Regions from separate parts of the Niveispirillum sp. GW835-FHT14G11 genome, predicted to be linked through region 3. Evidence: riboswitches for the same ligand, from Rfam matches in the RefSeq annotation. Region 3 holds a riboswitch; each other region holds the start of a gene.
The links. Region 3 has a riboswitch for thiamine pyrophosphate ahead of AC1Q7F_RS08785 (ABC transporter ATP-binding protein). Riboswitches for the same ligand answer to the same signal wherever they lie in the genome.

Region 1 (5,613 bases), on a different contig from region 3:
AGACCAGTTCCAGAACCCGCGCCCGCTGCGCCGTCAGCCGTACACCACGTTCGGTACAGATCGCATCAGCACGGGCCAGCGCATCCTGGACGCAGGACCCATGGTCATGGCGCACGGCATGGTCGTGATGATGGTGGGTATGGCTGGACATCGGATGAGCCTTCAGCAAGGACGGTGCCAATGTAGGCAGGCGGGCAGCAGAAGGAAAGGAGGGTCAGCCCTCCTCCCCCCAGCGCCGCACCCGGCCCGTATCGATATCGAACAGATCCAGCACGCGCCCGATCGTGTGGTCAACCATCTCCTCCAGGCTTTGCGGATTGGCATAGAAGGCGGGGACGGGCGGATAGATGATGGCCCCCATCTCCGTCACCGCCGCCATGGTGCGGATATGGCCCAGATGCAGCGGCGTCTCGCGCAGCATCAGCACCAGCCGCCGCCGCTCCTTCAGCACCACGTCCGCCGCGCGGGTCAGCAGCGAGCTGGTAACCCCCGACGCGATCTCCGACATCGACCGCACCGAACAAGGCGCGACGATCATGCCCATCGTTCGGAAGCTGCCCGACGAAACGGCGGCCCCGATATCGGTGGCGGCATAGGTGACATCGGCCAGCGCCCGGATCTCGGCCACCTTCAGCCCCGACTCGTGCGCAGAGGTCACCTCGGCAGACCTGCTCATTACGAGGTGGGATTCGATGCCCAGCCGGCGTAACGTTTCAAGCAGGCATATGCCGTAAACAATGCCCGACGCCCCGCTGATCCCGACAATCATCCGTCGGGGCGGTGCTGCCGCCGGGTACTGGTCAGGACCGGAAGAACCGGCCGGCTTTGGGAGGATATCTGCCATGGAGGTGATGTAACGCCCCCGATGGTTTTCGTCCAGGGTGGCTAATCCGCCCCTCGAAAAACCCCACTACCCTATCCATATGCATAGAGCCGCGGATAACGATTCCATGTCAGGATCGTGATCCATGTTTTGTCCATCAGGAAAGGCCAAGCCGCGTTTCAGGTACCAACAACCAGACAGGTCCGTTGTTCCATCGTTACAGAAGGAGAGGCCGTATGTTGTTCCCCGAGCGTGTTGAATCGCTGCGCACCAAGCATGAAAGCCTGGATCGGGAGGTGCGGATGGAATCCCGCCGTCCCTTGCCCGACACGACGACCCTGACCCGCCTGAAAATGGAAAAATTGCGCGTGAAGGAGGAAATGGACCGCCTGGCCCGCGCCTGACGGCATTTCCGGCCCCGAACGGCCAGAGAAAAGGCCCCCGTCCGAATGCCGGACGGGGGCTTTTTTACTTTAATGATGATCTTCCGGGATCGGCCTGTCCGACAGATACACCTGTCCCCCCTTCTCCTTGAAGGTCGCCGACATGGCGGCCATCCCCTCCTGGGCGGCTGCATAATCGCGCACTTCCTGCGTGATCTTCATGGAGCAGAATTTCGGCCCGCACATGGAGCAGAAATGCGCCAGCTTGGCGCCTTCCGCCGGCAGGGTTTGGTCGTGATATTTCTCCGCCGTCTCCGGGTCCAGCGACAGGTTGAACTGGTCGCGCCAGCGGAACTCGAACCGGGCCCGTGACAGGGCATCGTCGCGTTCCTGGGCGCCGGGATGGCCCTTGGCCAGATCGGCGGCATGGGCGGCCAGCTTATAGGTGATCACCCCCACCTTCACATCGTCGCGGTCGGGCAGGCCCAGATGTTCCTTGGGCGTGACATAGCAGAGCATGGAGGTGCCGAACCAGCCGATCATGGCGGCCCCGATGCCGCTGGTGATGTGGTCATAGCCCGGCGCGATGTCGGTGGTCAGGGGCCCCAGCGTGTAGAACGGCGCCTCGCCACAAACCTTCAGCTGCTTGTCCATGTTGGCCTTGATCTTGTGCATGGGCACATGGCCCGGCCCTTCGATCATCACCTGCACATCATGCTTCCAGGCGATCTGGGTCAGCTCGCCCAGCGTGTCCAGCTCCGCGAACTGGGCGGCGTCATTGGCATCGGCAATGCTGCCGGGGCGCAGACCGTCACCCAGGGAGAAGGCGATGTCATACGCCTTCATGATCTCGCAGATCTCGTCGAAATGGGTGTAGAGGAAATTCTCCTTGTGGTGGGCCAGGCACCATTTGGCCATGATCGACCCGCCCCGGCTGACGATGCCCGTCACCCGTTTGGCCGTCAGCGGGATATGGGCCAGCCGCACGCCAGCATGAATGGTGAAATAATCCACCCCCTGTTCGGCCTGCTCGATCAGCGTGTCGCGGAACAGTTCCCAGGTCAGGTCCTCGGCCTTGCCATTGACCTTCTCCAGCGCCTGATAGATCGGCACCGTGCCGATGGGCACGGGACTATTGCGGATGATCCATTCCCGGATCGTGTGGATATTGCGGCCCGTGGACAGGTCCATAACCGTATCCGCACCCCAACGGATGGCCCAGACCAGCTTATCCACCTCATCCGCGACCGAGGAGGTGACGGCGGAATTGCCGATATTGGCATTGATCTTCACCAGGAAGTTCCGGCCGATAATCATCGGCTCCGTCTCCGGGTGATTGATATTGTTGGGAATGATGGCGCGGCCCCGCGCGATCTCGTCCCGCACGAATTCCGGGGTCACGTAATCGGGAATGCTGGCCCCGAAATCCTCGCCATCGCGGGCCGCCTGTTCGGCCAGCCGCTGCCGCCCCAGGTTTTCACGGATGGCGACATATTCCATTTCCGCCGTGATGATGCCTTTGCGGGCATAATGAAGCTGGCTGACATTGGCGCCCGGCCGGGCGCGCAGCGGCCGGCGGCTTGCCCGGTCGAACAGCGGTACGGGGCTCTCCTGCCCCCGTACCAAGCCATTATCCTCCGGCTTCACCTCACGCCCCTCATACGCCTCGACATCGCCGCGCGCTTCCACCCAGGACCGGCGCAGCTCCGCCAGTCCCTGGCGGATGTCGGTGCGCACATCCGGGTCGGTATAGGACCCCGACGGGTCATAGACACGCACCGGCGGCTCATTGGCGCTGGGCGACAGGTCGATCTCGCGCATGGCGACGCGGATGTCGGGAAAGCGCTCTCCCGCCATATGCACCTTGCGCGACGCCGGCAGCGGGCCGGTGGTCACGCGAAATTCGGGATCGGTAATGTTGGTATCTGGCATTTGGACCTCCCTTGATATGGAGATCCGGGCATGCGCACGGGGTGCGGCGGCACGTTTGGGGCAGACGGGGCCCCTATGCTTCCATCCCTACGCCGGTACGACCCGGATCAGGTTCGAAGGGTTCCCGCGCCGGTGCCGCCCTCAAGCGGTCCATACGGTGTCTCAGCCCCTTGCCGGGGTTCCCCTTGGACGGGATGGAAAGTGCGGGACGATGGGGCGGGGTGTCAAGGGTGGGTAGTTGACGCGGCGATGCTGTTCGTATTCGCTCGCCCCTGATAAGATGTAAAAGATAATCGATACTCTCCCGAGGGAAAGCGATCTTGGGCCTGCGCAATCTAACCGTCGCTGCATTGCTCATCATGAGCTTTGCTATCGCCGCCCAAGGACAGGGAGCGTCACTGCCCCCCGAATATGAGTCGGCCATAGAGGAACTGGAGAGCCATCAAGATCAAGCTGAAGCGCTGATGCGGGCACACCAGGACGTTTGGCTGGCAAGGCTGGACCTGATGCTGTTCTTGCACAGCTTCCGCGATGCCCGCCCGGAGCGGGACGCCGAGATAGACAATTTGAGCCAGTTGATCGCTGCGGAGGCTTGGAAGCAGATCCCGGAAGAATCTTTGGCCCGATTGCCCGGCATGCCACCAACTTATGACGGCACGTCGGAAAGTCTGATCCCAACGGTACAGCTAGCGTCCCTCTCGGACTTGGCGACCAACAGGTCAACAGCTTCGTACCTGATACCCTGTGGGATCCTCCTGAAGAAGCCGGACCTTCTGGTTGCGACGGCACCAATGTTCGGATCCGGTATGGATAATTACACACCACGTTCCGGTTGTGAGTGGGGCCGGGGGGAGATCAGGGGCTTTCCGACAGAAGCCGTGGAACAATTCCGGAATTTAGCCGACGCTGCTGACGTGATCTATAATAATGCTACGATGTCAGGATCATCCAGATATGGAATGGCCAAGCGCCAAAGCTTTGCGATCGAAAAAATAAAGCTACGGGATTTCAAATTCACTGGAGGAGACTATGATCCGGCCAATCTCCCAAGCCCCTATAAATCTTGGGGGTATTTGTCCCTCTACAACCATCAATTAGAGGCCAGAATCCATGGCGCTTATGTTACCGCCATGGAAGGCATAGCAAGATACATCGACCGCCCCCTTGGTGAGGCCTTCCAAGGTATAGGCAGCGCCCTTGATAGCATCGCCATCGGTGGATGTCGCAACCCTGACGGCAGTAGTCTGCGCGAACTGCTTCTTGACGGCGCACCGGAGGAGGAAATCCGCAAAGCATTGGCACAGATAACAGATATTTGGTCTATCGAATCCGACGTGATCAAGTTCTGCGCCAACGAAGGAGAAATAGCCCCAGACCCGATCATGCACATCGCCGTCGCCCGGGCCGATCTGCTGCCAATGATCGCGGCCCATTCCATCGTCGGCGGCATAGACACGCGCAACGATTTCGGTAAAACACCCCTGATGACTGCGGCGCAGTTCGACCTTCTACCGGCGGTGAATTGGTTGATTGCCAACAAAGCTGAAGTAACGGCAACAACCAACGCGACGGCGGAATGGGACTACATCAAGCATGGTGAGCGTACCGCCCTGCATTATGCCGCCGCCAATGCCAGCCTCCCGGTAATCGAGGCCTTGCTGAAGGCTGGAGCCAACCCGGCCGCGAAGGATGACGAGGGTGCCACCCCGCTCGACTATCTTAATGGCAAGGGGCCCGTTTCCGAGAACAAGCTATTGACTGGCGAAGACCGACGCCGGGCCACCGTCCTGCTCGGCAGCTGATTTCAGGACAGCGCCGCCACCAGACCCGCCGCCAGAGCCAAGGCGGCCCAGCCCAGCCGGCGCCAGCGCCGCCCTTCCCGCTCACGCGAGGCCGCCAGCACGGCCACCGACTCGGGATGCAGGCGCAGGCCACCGCCATCGACCAGCATATTGGCCGCCTGTTCCAGGTCGCGGACCAGCGCCGGCAGGCGACGCGCAATGCCCGTGACGTTGGTCAGAATGTCGGCGACGCGCGCCTCCGGCCCCCGGTTCTCAATCATCCAGCTTGTGATCAGGGGGCGGGCCAGTTCCCACATGTTCACATGCGGGTTCAGGACGCGGCCCATGCCCTCCGCCGTCAGCATGCTTTTCTGCAGCAGCAGCAATTGCGGCTGCGTCTCCATCTGGAACTTTTCCGTGACCGCGAACATCTGGGCCAGCAAGCGGCCCACGGAGATGTCGGACAAGGGTCGCCCATGCAGCGGCTCCCCGATGGAGCGCACGGCCTGCTTGAACAGTTCCTGATCCTGGGTCGCCGGCACGAACCCGGCATCGAAATGCACCTTGGCCACCAGATCATAGTCGCGGTTCAGAAATCCGATCAGCATGTCGGCCAGATAGAGCCGCGTCTGCCGGTCGATACGGCCCATGATGCCGAAATCGACCGCGATCAGCCTTCCCTGCGGCGTCACGA
Region 2 (5,613 bases), on a different contig from region 3:
TTGGTGTCCATCGCCTCGCGCGCCAGCTGCGCGGTCAGCACGGCATCCTTCACCGTGGAACAGCCGGCGGTGTTGGGTAGCAGCCAGACTCGGCCTGCCACCAGATCCAGCAAGCCCTCGCCATAGCCGGTCAGGTCGGCGCGCCGGACGGAGACGGTCAGGATTTCAGCACCCGAGGCGTCCAGACTGTCCAGGAACACCTGCTGGTTGGGATAACCGGCGCTGCCCAGGAACAGGCGCGACCGGAAGCTTTGGCCGGCGATCTTCAGTGGATCCTTCATCTCAACCACCTTGCAGAACCTTGACGATTTCCACCCGGTCGCCGGGGGAGAGCACCGTATCGGCCCAGCGGCCGCGCGGCACGACACTGTCATTGACGGCCACGGCGATGCCGCGCGCACCCGCATCGATCCCGTCCGCCGCCATCACGGCGGTCAGGGCGTAATCGTCGGGCACGATGGTGCGGCCATTGATCATGATCATGTTTCCATCCTTCACGCCGCGCGGGCGGCGTTGAAACGGTCGGCCCCGAACGGGGCGATATGCGGGTCGGTGCGGCCCGTCAGGACCAGGGCGGATATTGCATCCGCCGTGATCGGGGCCAGCAGGATGCCGTTGCGGTGATGGCCGGTGGCCAGTACCAGCCCATCCAGGCCGGGAGCTGCCCCCAGGATCGGCGCATCATCGCGGCTTCCGGGGCGCAGGCCCGTCCACATCTCGCGGATGGGCAGTTCCTCCACCCCCGGCAGGGCGCGCCAGGCGGCGTCCAGCAGGGCCAGCACCCCGCCGGCCGTCATCTGGGCGTCGAACCCCTTCTCCTCCGTCGTCGCCCCGATGATCAGGGTGCCGTCGGCGCGGGGCACCAGATAGCATTTGGGCGCCCAGACGACATGGGTCAACAGCGGATGGGCCGGGTCCATGGCGAGCGACATCATCTGGCCCTTCACCGGCCGCACCGGCGGCGGGCTGGCCTGACCGGGCACCAGGCGCGACCAGGCGCCGGCGGCGATCACCACCTGATCGGCCGGCACCACCCGGTCGCCCAGCACCACGCCCCGCACGCGGCCGCCCTGCACATCCAGGCCCGTGGCCTCCACACCTTCATGCAGACGGGCCCCGGTCCGTTCCAGGGCCACGCGCAGCGCGGCGCTGGCCAGGCGGTTATCCACCTGCCCGTCCTTGGCGCTGTAGATGCCGGCGGCGGTGCGCGGGTTCAGGAACGGTTCCCGCTCCTTGGCCTGCGCGCCGGTCAGCCAGACAAGGTCCAGGCCCAGTCCGCGCTGGAACTCATAGTTCGACCGCAGCAGTTCCACCTCATCGCGGGTGCTGGCCACCACCAGCGTCCCCTCGGTCCGCAGGCCCACGGGCAGGCCGGTCAGCGCCGCCAGCTCCTGCGCGAAGTCCGGCCAGCGGGCCTGGCTTTCCAGGCACAAGGGCAGCAGGCGCTGTTCGCCCGGCTCCGCCTCCACGCCGGCGGCCAGCATGCCGGCGGCGGCGCGGCTGGCGGCTTGGCCGGCCTTGGCCTTCTCATAGATATCGACCCGGGCCCCGGCCTGGGCCAGGCGCCAGCCGATGGACATGCCGATGATGCCGCCGCCGATGATGGCGACGCGCGGCTTTTCCGTGGTGCGATGTAGCGTCATTTCCGCCTTCTCCCTTCGCCGGCATGACCCGGATCAGGTTCTATGGGTGTGATCTCAGCCGCGCGACCGGATAGGCCATGCGGCACCCCAGGGTCCATGCGCTATGTCATGGGCCTGTCATGGACGGATTGCAAGGGGATGAGGCCCAAGGGGATGCAACGCGGCAATTCCGCCCCGCCGGGATCGCGCTTGACCATTGGCCGCTCGCGCGCATATCTGCCCTATGAGGGACTTTGTGTCCCGTTCGCCTTCCTGAGCCCCGGAACTCCCCATGTCGCTGCTGCCCATCCTGACCATTCCCGACACCCGCCTGAAGACCAAGTGCAAGCCGTTGACCAATGTCGATGGCCGCGTGGTGGGCCTGATGGATGACATGCTGGAGACCATGTACAAGGCGCCGGGCATCGGTCTGGCCGCCCCGCAGATCGGGTTGCTGGAACGGCTGATCGTGGTGGATGTGTCGGAAAACCGCAGCGACGCCATGGCCATGGTCAACCCCGAGCTGCTCTGGACATCGGACGAACTGGCGGTGACCCAGGAAGGGTGCCTGTCCATCCCGGAGATCTATGCCGACGTGACGCGACCCAAGATGGTGCGCGTGCGCTATGTCGACCGGGCGGGTGAGGTGCGGGAGATGGATGCCGACGGGCTGCTGGCCACCTGCATCCAGCATGAGATCGACCATCTGAACGGCGTGCTGTTCATCGACCATCTGTCGTCGCTGAAGCGCAACATGATCCTGCGCAAGTACAACAAGGCGAAGAAGTAAGCACACCCGTTCCCCATAGCCCGGAAGGTTCCCCATGCCGCTGCGTCTCGCCTTCATGGGCACGCCGGATTTCTCCGTCGGTATTCTGGATGCCCTTGTCGCTGCCGGGCATGAGGTGATCGCCGTCTATTCCCAGCCGCCGCGGCCCGCCGGGCGCGGCCAGCAATTGCAGGCCGGCCCCGTGCATCGCCGGGCCGAAGCCCTGGGCATTCCGGTGCGCACGCCCAAAAGTCTGCGCAAGGCCGAGGAACAGGAGGCGTTTGCCGCCCTTGACCTGGATTGCGCCATCGTCGCGGCCTATGGCCTGATCCTGCCGCAGCCGATCCTGGATGCGCCGCGTCTGGGCTGCGTCAACGTGCATGCCAGCCTGCTGCCGCGCTGGCGGGGGGCGGCCCCAATCCAGCGGTCGATCCTGGCCGGGGATGCCGAAACCGGCGTGACCATCATGCAGATGGATGCCGGACTGGATACCGGCGCCATGCTGCTGACGGACAGGGTGGCGATCACACCCCGCATGAATGCCGCCGACCTGCATGATGCGCTGGCTGACATGGGCGCGCGGCTGATGGTGGAAGCACTGCCCGGCATCGCGGACGGTTCGCTGAAGCCGGTGCCGCAGCCGGAAGCGGGCGTGACCTATGCCGCCAAGCTGACCAAGGACGAGGGGCGGCTGGACCTGTTCCGCCCGGCGGCGGACCTGGACCGGCAGGTGCGCGGCCTGACCCCCTGGCCCGGTACCTGGATCGATCTGGCCAATGGCGAGAAGCTGAAGGTGCTGGAAACCCTGCCCGTGGAGGGCAAGGGCGAGCCGGGTACCCTGCTGGACGGGGCCCCCACCCTGGCCTGCGGCGAGGGCGCCTTGCGCCTGATCCGCGTGCAGCGGCCGGGCAAGGGACCGGTCGATGGCGGTGCCTTCCTGCGCGGATATCCGCATGGGATCGGGGGAAAGCTGATCGGTTGAAGCCGTCCAGGTTTTTTAATCGTCATCCCGGCGAAAGCCGGGACCCAGGGGCCACAAGCCCGACCTTTCCGCAGCGTTGATCGCCGCAAACCATACAAGTGTTTCCCCGTGGCCCCTGGGTCCCGGCTTTCGCCGGGATGACGAAAGAGGGGTGGGGGATATCGATCGAAGGTGCCCCCATGCCCCTGCCCAACCCGCCCCTGCTGCTGATCACCGACCGGACGCAGGCCGTGGGCGGGCTAGTGTCGGCGGTGGCGGACTGTGTGGCTGCCGGGTGCCGGTGGGTCAGTCTGCGGGAGAAGGACCTGTCCGCCGCCGAACAGGCCGATCTGCTGCGGGCGCTGAAGCCGCTGCTCGCCGATATCGGTGGTACCCTGACCGTGCATGGCGATGCGTCGCTGGCCCCGCTGTGCGACGGAGTGCATCTGCCCGACGGGGCCGACATCGCCGCCGTGCGGGCCCTGCTGGGGACGGATGCCCTGATCGGCGCCTCCTGCCATGACCGGGACGGTGTGATCGCGGCGGCACGGGACGGTGCCGACTATGCCACGCTCAGCCCGATCTTCCTGACGGCGTCCAAGCCGGGATATGGGCCGGCCCTGGGAACGGATATGCTGGCCGGGCTGCCCCTGCCCACCCTGGCGCTGGGCGGCGTGGATGCTGCCAATATCGGTGACTGTATCGCCGCCGGTGCGGCGGGGGTGGCGGTGATGGGCGGGCCGATGCGCGATCCGTCTGCCATGGCATCGCTGCTGGCTGCGACGCCGGGCCGCAAGCCCGGCATTTGACCGGCGGGGCCGCAGGGCCCCATATCAGCCGCATCTTTCATCCACCGAACGGCCCGTCATGAATGCCGCTTCTGCTTCCGGTCCCCGTGCCGTCGCCAACTGGCTGCTGTTCTGCGCCGGGATGGTGTTTGTCATGGCCATCATCGGGGCCATCACCCGCCTGACGGAAAGCGGCCTGTCCATCACCGAATGGAAGCCGATCACCGGCGCCCTGCCGCCCCTGAACGAGGCGCAATGGCTGGCGGAATTCGAGAAATACAAGCAGATTCCGGAATATCAGGTGCTGAACCGTGGCATGAGCCTGGCGGAGTTCAAGCAGATCTTCTTCTGGGAATGGTTCCACCGCCTGTGGGGCCGGCTGATCGGTGTCGCCTTCGCCCTGCCTTTGGCCTGGTTCGCCCTGAAGGGCTGGGTGACGCGGGCCATGCTGCCCAAACTGGTGGGCCTGTTCCTGCTGGGTGGGCTGCAGGGGTTCATCGGCTGGTTCATGGTGCAGTCGGGCCTGTCGGTGCGCACCGATGTCAGCCATTACCGGCTGGCCCTGCATCTTTCCATGGCCCTGATCCTCTATGGGCTGCTGATCCAGGCGGGGCTGGGCCTGCGTCATCCCGGTGCTGTCCATCGGCCCGACCGGGCGGGCTTGCGCCGCCATGGCTGGGCTGCCATGGCACTGGTGTCGGTCACCGTGGTCTGGGGGGCCTTCGTGGCGGGGCTGGATGCCGGTTTTGCCTATAACACCTGGCCGCTGATGAACGGGGATTTCGCGCCGCCGGAAATGTGGACCCTGTCGCCCTTCTGGCTGAACCTGCTGGAGAATACGGCGGCCGTGCAGTTTACCCATCGCTGGCTGGCCATCGCCACGGCGTTGGCCGTGCTGTCCTATGCCTGGCGGGTGGGGCAGCGGGCCGACTTGGCCGGCGTGGCCAAAAGTGCCGCGCTCTGGCTGGCGCTGGGCATCGGGGGACAGGTGGTGCTGGGGATTACCACCCTGCTGCATGGGGTCCCGGTGGCGCTGGGCTCCGCCCACCAGGGCGGGGCCCTGGTGGTCATCGCGCTGCTGATCCGGTCGATCCATACCTTGCGGCGATAAACAAAAAAAGCCCCCGCTGGATCACTCCGGCGGGGGCTTTCCTTTTGTACCAGACCTCAGTTCACCCGCGAACCCGTTCCCAGCAGGCCCCGGTTTTCCAGCAGCGCGTCGACCTTGGGCGGACGGCCGCGGAAGGCGACATAGGCCGCCATCGGGTCCTTGCTGCCGCCGGCGCTGTAGACCTGCTCATAGAGCTTCTTGGCCAGCTTGGGGTCGAAGATGTTGCCGGCTTCCTTGAAGGCATTGAAGCCGTCGGCGTCCAGCACTTCCGCCCACATATAGCTGTAATAGCCGGCCGAATAGCCGTCGCCGGAGAAGACATGGGTGAAATGCGGGCTGCGGTGGCGCATGACGATTTCCTT
Region 3 (5,613 bases):
TCAGCACGGCCCAGATACCGGCCCAGGCGCGGCCCACCGACCAGGGATTGTAACCACCACCACCCACCACGATGGTGCGCGGCGCCAACCCCACCAGATCGCCCACCGCCCGCCACAGGGCGCGGTTGGACAAGGACAGGCGGGAGAGCGGATCGTCGGCCAGGGCATCGGCACCGGTCTGGATCATCATGGCCTGCGGCCGGAACGCCACGGCCAGCGGAATGATCGCCTCCTCCACCACATGGCGGAACTCGTCATCATTCAGGCCGGCGGGCAGCGGGATATTACGGGCCATGCCGCCGGCCCGGTCCGCCAGCTTGCCCGTATAGGGCCACCGCCCCTCCTCATGGGTGGAGATGGTCAGGACGCGTTCATCATCATGAAAGGCATCCTGCACCCCGTCGCCATGATGGGCGTCCAGATCCACATAGAGGATGCGGTCCAGCCCCTGGTCCAGCAGGGCCATGATGCCAAGCACCGGGGCGTTGAAGAAGCAGAAGCCGCTGGCCCGTCCGGGCCGGGCATGGTGGGTACCGCTGGCCGGGGAGTGCACCACCCCGCCATCACGCACCAGATCGGCGGCCATAATCGCGGCACCAGCGGCGATGGCCGGGCGGCGGTACATTTCCGGAAAGACCGGGTTTTCCAGCTTGCCCAATGCGTAACGCAGGGCCGTGTCCAGGTCCACGCGCTGGTCACGCTCGGCCCGCTGAACCGCGGCGATATAATCGCGGTCATGGAACCGGGCCAGTTGCTCCGGGGTGGCCTGCGGGCTGTCCACATAGGCGGCATCATCCAGCCAGCCCATGGCACGGATCAGGTCGGTCGCGACCGTGACGCGCGGGATGGACAGCGGATGCTTCCTGCCATAGCTGGAATGGCGATAGATTTCACCGCCAAGATAAAGCGGACAGGCCATCGCGTCGCGTCGCAATGCAGGGGCGGGTTCGGACAGGGTGGCGCTGTCGGGCATGATGACCCGATCCTATGCCGCAGCGCGAAAGGGAACAAGCCGCACCGCACCACCCGCGACGTTATTTCACGGCCTCATGATCGTAGGAGAAGACGCGGGAGAGCTTCCAACCATCGGGCTCCAGCCGCCAGCGCTGGGTGAAGCGGGCCTTGCCCACCCGCTTCTCCGGCCCGTCGCCCTTGCGTTCATAGAACACATGGTCGCCCTGCTCGATCACGCCGATGCCGGCGATAGGATGCAGGGTCATGGTGCCGGCCACCAGTTCGCGACGCGACCGCCAGGCATCCGGCTTCTTCTTCTCCTCACAACCTTTCTTATATTCCGCCACGAAGGGGGCAGCGGCGCGCCACCTCTCCGCCCTTGTCATGATACATCTCGAAATCAGGCATCAGCATGGTGGCGAGGCGATCGGGGTCGCAGCCTTCGAAGAACAGCGCGAAGAAGTCGGCATCCGACTTCTCGATGGCCACCCGCAGGGCCGGCCCCTCGGGCAAGGTGGCGGCATGGGCCGGCAGGGCCAGGGCCGACAGGAAGGTCACGAGAATCAGGGACTTGCGCATGGTATCTCCCATTCCAGACACCCGGATTTGACATCAGACAGCGCGTACCCGCAAGCACCGTCACCGGCTTCCCCAGGGTACCATTAACCTTGCGGGACTGCCCTGTGTTTGCCATAACCAACCCACCTCACTGGGGGGAGCCGATTGTCGGCTGAGAGGTCCTGTACGGGACGACCCCTGGAACCTGATCCGGCTGATACCGGCGTAGGGACAGTGACCCATGAATGAACCATCGGGACCGCGCGCGGCCCCGCCCGCCCCTGCCATCCATGTCCGTGACGCCGCCATCGCGTTTTGCGGGCAAACGCTGTTCACGGGCCTGGACCTGACGGCACCGGCGGGACAGACCACCTGCCTTCTGGGCCCCAGCGGCGTGGGCAAGTCCAGCCTGCTGCGCCGCATCGCCGGGCTGCTGCCGGGGGAAGGCACCGTCACCGCCGATGACGGAATGCCCGTCGCCGGCCGCATCGCCTGGATGGGGCAGCAGGACCTGCTGCTGCCCTGGGCCCCCGTCCTGGACAATGTCATGCTGGGGGCAAAGCTGCGCGGGGTCCGGCTGGACGCCATCATCCGCGACCGGGCCATGGCCCTGCTGGCGGCGGTGGGGCTGGACGGCTGGGAAAGGCAGCGGCCCGACGCCCTGTCCGGCGGCATGCGCCAGCGCACAGCATTGGCCCGCACCCTGTTCGAGGATCGGCCCATCGTGCTGATGGACGAGCCCTTCTCGGCCCTGGATGCCATCAACAGGCTGGATATGCAGGATCTGGCGGCCGGCCTGCTGACCGGGCGCACCGTGATCATGGTCACCCATGACCCGATGGAGGCGCTGCGCCTGGGCCATCAGGTGCTGGTCCTGTCCGGCAATCCGGTGCGCTTGTCCGATGCCATCATCCCATCCGGCGCCACGCCCCGCCCGCCCGATCTGCCGGCCCTGCTGTCCCTGCAGGGTCAGCTGCTGTCCCGCCTGCGCGGGGGTACCGCATGACCGGGCGTATCCTGCGGGGATTGACCACCCTGGCCGGTTTGCTGCTGGCCTGGACGCTGCTGGTCCGGCTTGCAGAACTGCCGCACTATATCCTTCCGGGTCCGGAACGAGTGGCCGTGCGTCTGTGGGAAGATTACGCGCTGCTGGCCCGGCATGCGGGTTATACGGGCCTGGAGATCGTGCTGGGCCTGATGTTGGGCACGCTCTGCGGCGGGCTGGCGGCCCTGGCCCTGACGGCGTTGCAGGCAGCACGGCGCTGGCTGCTGCCGCTGCTGCTGGCCAGCCAGGCGGTGCCGGTCTTCGCCATCGCACCCCTGCTGGTACTGTGGCTGGGCTATGGCATGGCGTCCAAGGTGGCGATGGCTACCCTGATCATCTTCTTCCCCGTCACCGCCAGCTTCTATGATGGCTTGCGGCGCACCGATCCCGGCTGGCTGGATCTGGCGCGGACCATGGGGGCCACGCCCTGGACCCTGCTGCGCCATATCCGGGTGCCGGCAGCATTGCCCGCCCTGGGTTCCGGCCTGCGCATGGCCGCCGCCGTGGCACCCATCGGGGCTGTAGTGGGCGAATGGGTGGGGGCGTCGGCGGGGCTGGGCTATCTGATGTTGCATGCCACGGCGCGGGTACAGACCGATTTGGCCTTCGCCGCTCTTTTCATCCTGGCGCTGCTGGCCGTCGGCCTGTGGCTGCTGGTGGATGTGATGTTACGCCGGGCCATGCCCTGGCTTCCCGACAGCGTGATGAGCAAGGAAGACACATAATGAAGATGCGTTGGATGCGGGCGATGGCCGTGGCCGCCACCATGGCGGGTGCCGCCCTGCCCGCCATGGCCCAGGACAAGATGACGGTGCTGCTGGACTGGTTCGTGAACCCCGACCATGGGCCGCTCTACGTGGCGCAGGAACAGGGCTATTTCAAGGATGAAGGGCTGGCGGTGGAGATGATCGCCCCGGCCGACCCCAACGATCCGCCGCGCCTGGTGGCCGCCGGCCAGGGCGACATCGCCATCTCCTATCAGCCGCAATTGCACCTGCAGGTCGATGCCGGCTTGCCCGTGGTGCGCGTCGGCACCCTGGTGGCCACGCCGCTCAACACCGTCATTGTCCTGAAGGATGGCCCTATCAGGTCCATCAAGGATCTGAAGGGCAAGAAGATCGGCTTCTCCGTCGGCGGGTTCGAGGATGCGCTGCTGGGCGCCATGCTGGAAAAACACGGCCTGTCCCTGAAGGATGTCACCCTGGTCAACGTCAATTTCTCCCTGTCTCCGGCCCTGTTCGCGGGCCAGGTGGATGCCATTGTCGGGGGCTACCGCAATTTCGAACTGAACCAGATGGCGATCGAGAACAAGCAAGGCCGCGCCTTTTTCCCCGAGGAAGAGGGCGTGCCCGCCTATGACGAGCTGGTGTTCATCACCGCCAGGAACAAAGTGAACGACCCGCGCATCGGCCGCTTCCTGAACGCGGTGGAACGCGGCACCCAATACCTGATCAACCATCCGGACGCCGCCTGGGCCCTGTTCATCAAGGGCCGCAAGGATCTGGATACGGAGCTGAACAAGCGCGCCTGGAAGGACAGCGTGGCCCGCTTCGCCCACAGCCCCCGCGCGCTGGACAACGCCCGGTACGCGCGTTTCGCCCAGTTTCTGAAGGCCCGCAGCCTGATCAAGACCACGCCGGACGTGGCGACATATGCCGTGGAAGTGAAGTGATCACAGCGGCAGCCGCACGACAGCCCGCAAGCCCTTCTGCGGGCTGTCGCGCAGGATGACGTCGCCGCCATGGCGCCGGGCGATGTCGCGGGCGATGGTCAGGCCCAGGCCCACGCCGCCGGTCTTCTGGTTGCGCGACGGCTCCAGCCGGAAGAAGGGGCGGAACACCGCATCGCGCTGATCATCGGGAATGCCCGGCCCGTCATCGTCGATCAGGATTTCCACGAAATTGCCCCGCCGCTCCAGGCTGATCCAGACATGCCGCCCATAGCGCGCGGCATTGCCGATCAGGTTGGTCAGGCAGCGGCGCAGCGACAACAGACGCAGCGGCAGCACCACCGCTTCGCCCTGCGTCACCATCGGGTCCAGCGTCAGCCGCGCCCCCTCCCGCCTTGCATTGCCCGCGATCTCGGCCAGCAGCAGCGACAGGTCCACCTGCCGCTCCTCCTCCTCGCCATCCCCCCTGGCAAAGGAGAGGTAGCCGTCGATCATCACCTGCATCTCGGCCACGTCGGCCTTCAGCTCCTCCACCTCCGCCATGTCCGGCATCATGGCCAATTGCAGCTTCATGCGGGTCAAGGGCGTGCGCAGATCGTGGCTGACCCCGGCCAGCATTTCCGTGCGCTGCGCGATCTGCCGGCGGATGCGGTCGCGCATCAGCAGGAAGGCGTGGGCCGCCTGACGCACCTCCACCGCCCCCTCGGGGCGGAAATCCGCCATGTCGCGGCCCTTGCCGAACGCATCGGCCGCCACCGCCAGGCGGCGGATGGGCCGGATCTGGTTGCGCATGAACAAGGTGGCGATGGAGAACAGCACCAGCGAACTGCCCAGCATCCAGATGATGAACAGATAGCTGGTGAAACTATAGAGACGGCGTTCCGGCGACAGCACCGACAGCACCCCGTCGGACAACTGTACCCTTATCTCGATCCATTTATGGGCGACATTGCTGTTGATGCGCCAGGGCCGGCGCACCCGGTCATCCAGCGCCTTTCCCAATGTCTCCTCCAGCGCCCCGCGCAGGCGGGCCGGCGGGTCGGGCAATATCTCTTCGGGTGTCCAGGAGAACAGGATGTCGGTATTGCGGGCCGCCATGGACAGCGTCTCTTCCCGCGCACCATCATCCCCGTCACGGGCCAGCTGCTCGATGACCAGGGCGATCTCACCCGCCACGGAATTGGCCAGCCGGTTGGTCATCGTGTCCCAATGCCGATCATAGAAGACGAAAGTGGCGATGGCCTGGGCCAGCACCACGGGCGTCATCATGATCAACAGCGACCGCGCGAACAGGGTCGCCGGCACGTAGCGCTTCAACATGCGCATCGGCCGGGGACGCCGTCGCCACAAATCCTGAAACCAGCCGTTCAATCGGGCCTCAACACAT

Region 1: linked by a shared signal. The riboswitch ahead of thiC (phosphomethylpyrimidine synthase ThiC) and the one ahead of AC1Q7F_RS08785 (ABC transporter ATP-binding protein) in region 3 are both predicted to bind thiamine pyrophosphate.
Region 2: linked by a shared signal. The riboswitch ahead of thiO (glycine oxidase ThiO) and the one ahead of AC1Q7F_RS08785 (ABC transporter ATP-binding protein) in region 3 are both predicted to bind thiamine pyrophosphate.

Annotation. Positions count from the first base shown of each region.
Region 1 is NZ_JBXAFZ010000020.1:37,316-42,928, forward strand. Features, by position in the region: gene AC1Q7F_RS27595 (Fur family transcriptional regulator) at 1-151, opposite strand, end outside; gene AC1Q7F_RS27600 (UbiX family flavin prenyltransferase) at 215-844, opposite strand; gene AC1Q7F_RS27605 (YdcH family protein) at 1,060-1,227, shown strand; gene thiC (phosphomethylpyrimidine synthase ThiC) at 1,297-3,138, opposite strand; TPP riboswitch at 3,206-3,334, opposite strand; gene AC1Q7F_RS27615 (ankyrin repeat domain-containing protein) at 3,459-4,940, shown strand; gene ubiB (2-polyprenylphenol 6-hydroxylase) at 4,943-5,613, opposite strand, start outside.
Region 2 is NZ_JBXAFZ010000013.1:99,572-105,184, forward strand. Features, by position in the region: gene AC1Q7F_RS22845 (thiazole synthase) at 1-281, opposite strand, end outside; gene thiS (sulfur carrier protein ThiS) at 283-483, opposite strand; gene thiO (glycine oxidase ThiO) at 495-1,643, opposite strand; TPP riboswitch at 1,636-1,743, opposite strand; gene def (peptide deformylase) at 1,915-2,412, shown strand; gene fmt (methionyl-tRNA formyltransferase) at 2,447-3,373, shown strand; gene AC1Q7F_RS22870 (thiamine phosphate synthase) at 3,553-4,161, shown strand; gene AC1Q7F_RS22875 (COX15/CtaA family protein) at 4,220-5,251, shown strand; gene AC1Q7F_RS22880 (M3 family metallopeptidase) at 5,308-5,613, opposite strand, start outside.
Region 3 is NZ_JBXAFZ010000004.1:52,228-57,840, reverse strand. Features, by position in the region: gene AC1Q7F_RS08800 (acetoin utilization protein AcuC) at 1-973, opposite strand, end outside; gene AC1Q7F_RS08795 (hypothetical protein) at 1,035-1,340, opposite strand; gene AC1Q7F_RS08790 (hypothetical protein) at 1,288-1,533, opposite strand; TPP riboswitch at 1,657-1,761, shown strand; gene AC1Q7F_RS08785 (ABC transporter ATP-binding protein) at 1,754-2,518, shown strand; gene AC1Q7F_RS08780 (ABC transporter permease) at 2,515-3,282, shown strand; gene AC1Q7F_RS08775 (ABC transporter substrate-binding protein) at 3,288-4,229, shown strand; gene AC1Q7F_RS08770 (ATP-binding protein) at 4,230-5,546, opposite strand; gene AC1Q7F_RS08765 (response regulator) at 5,594-5,613, opposite strand, start outside.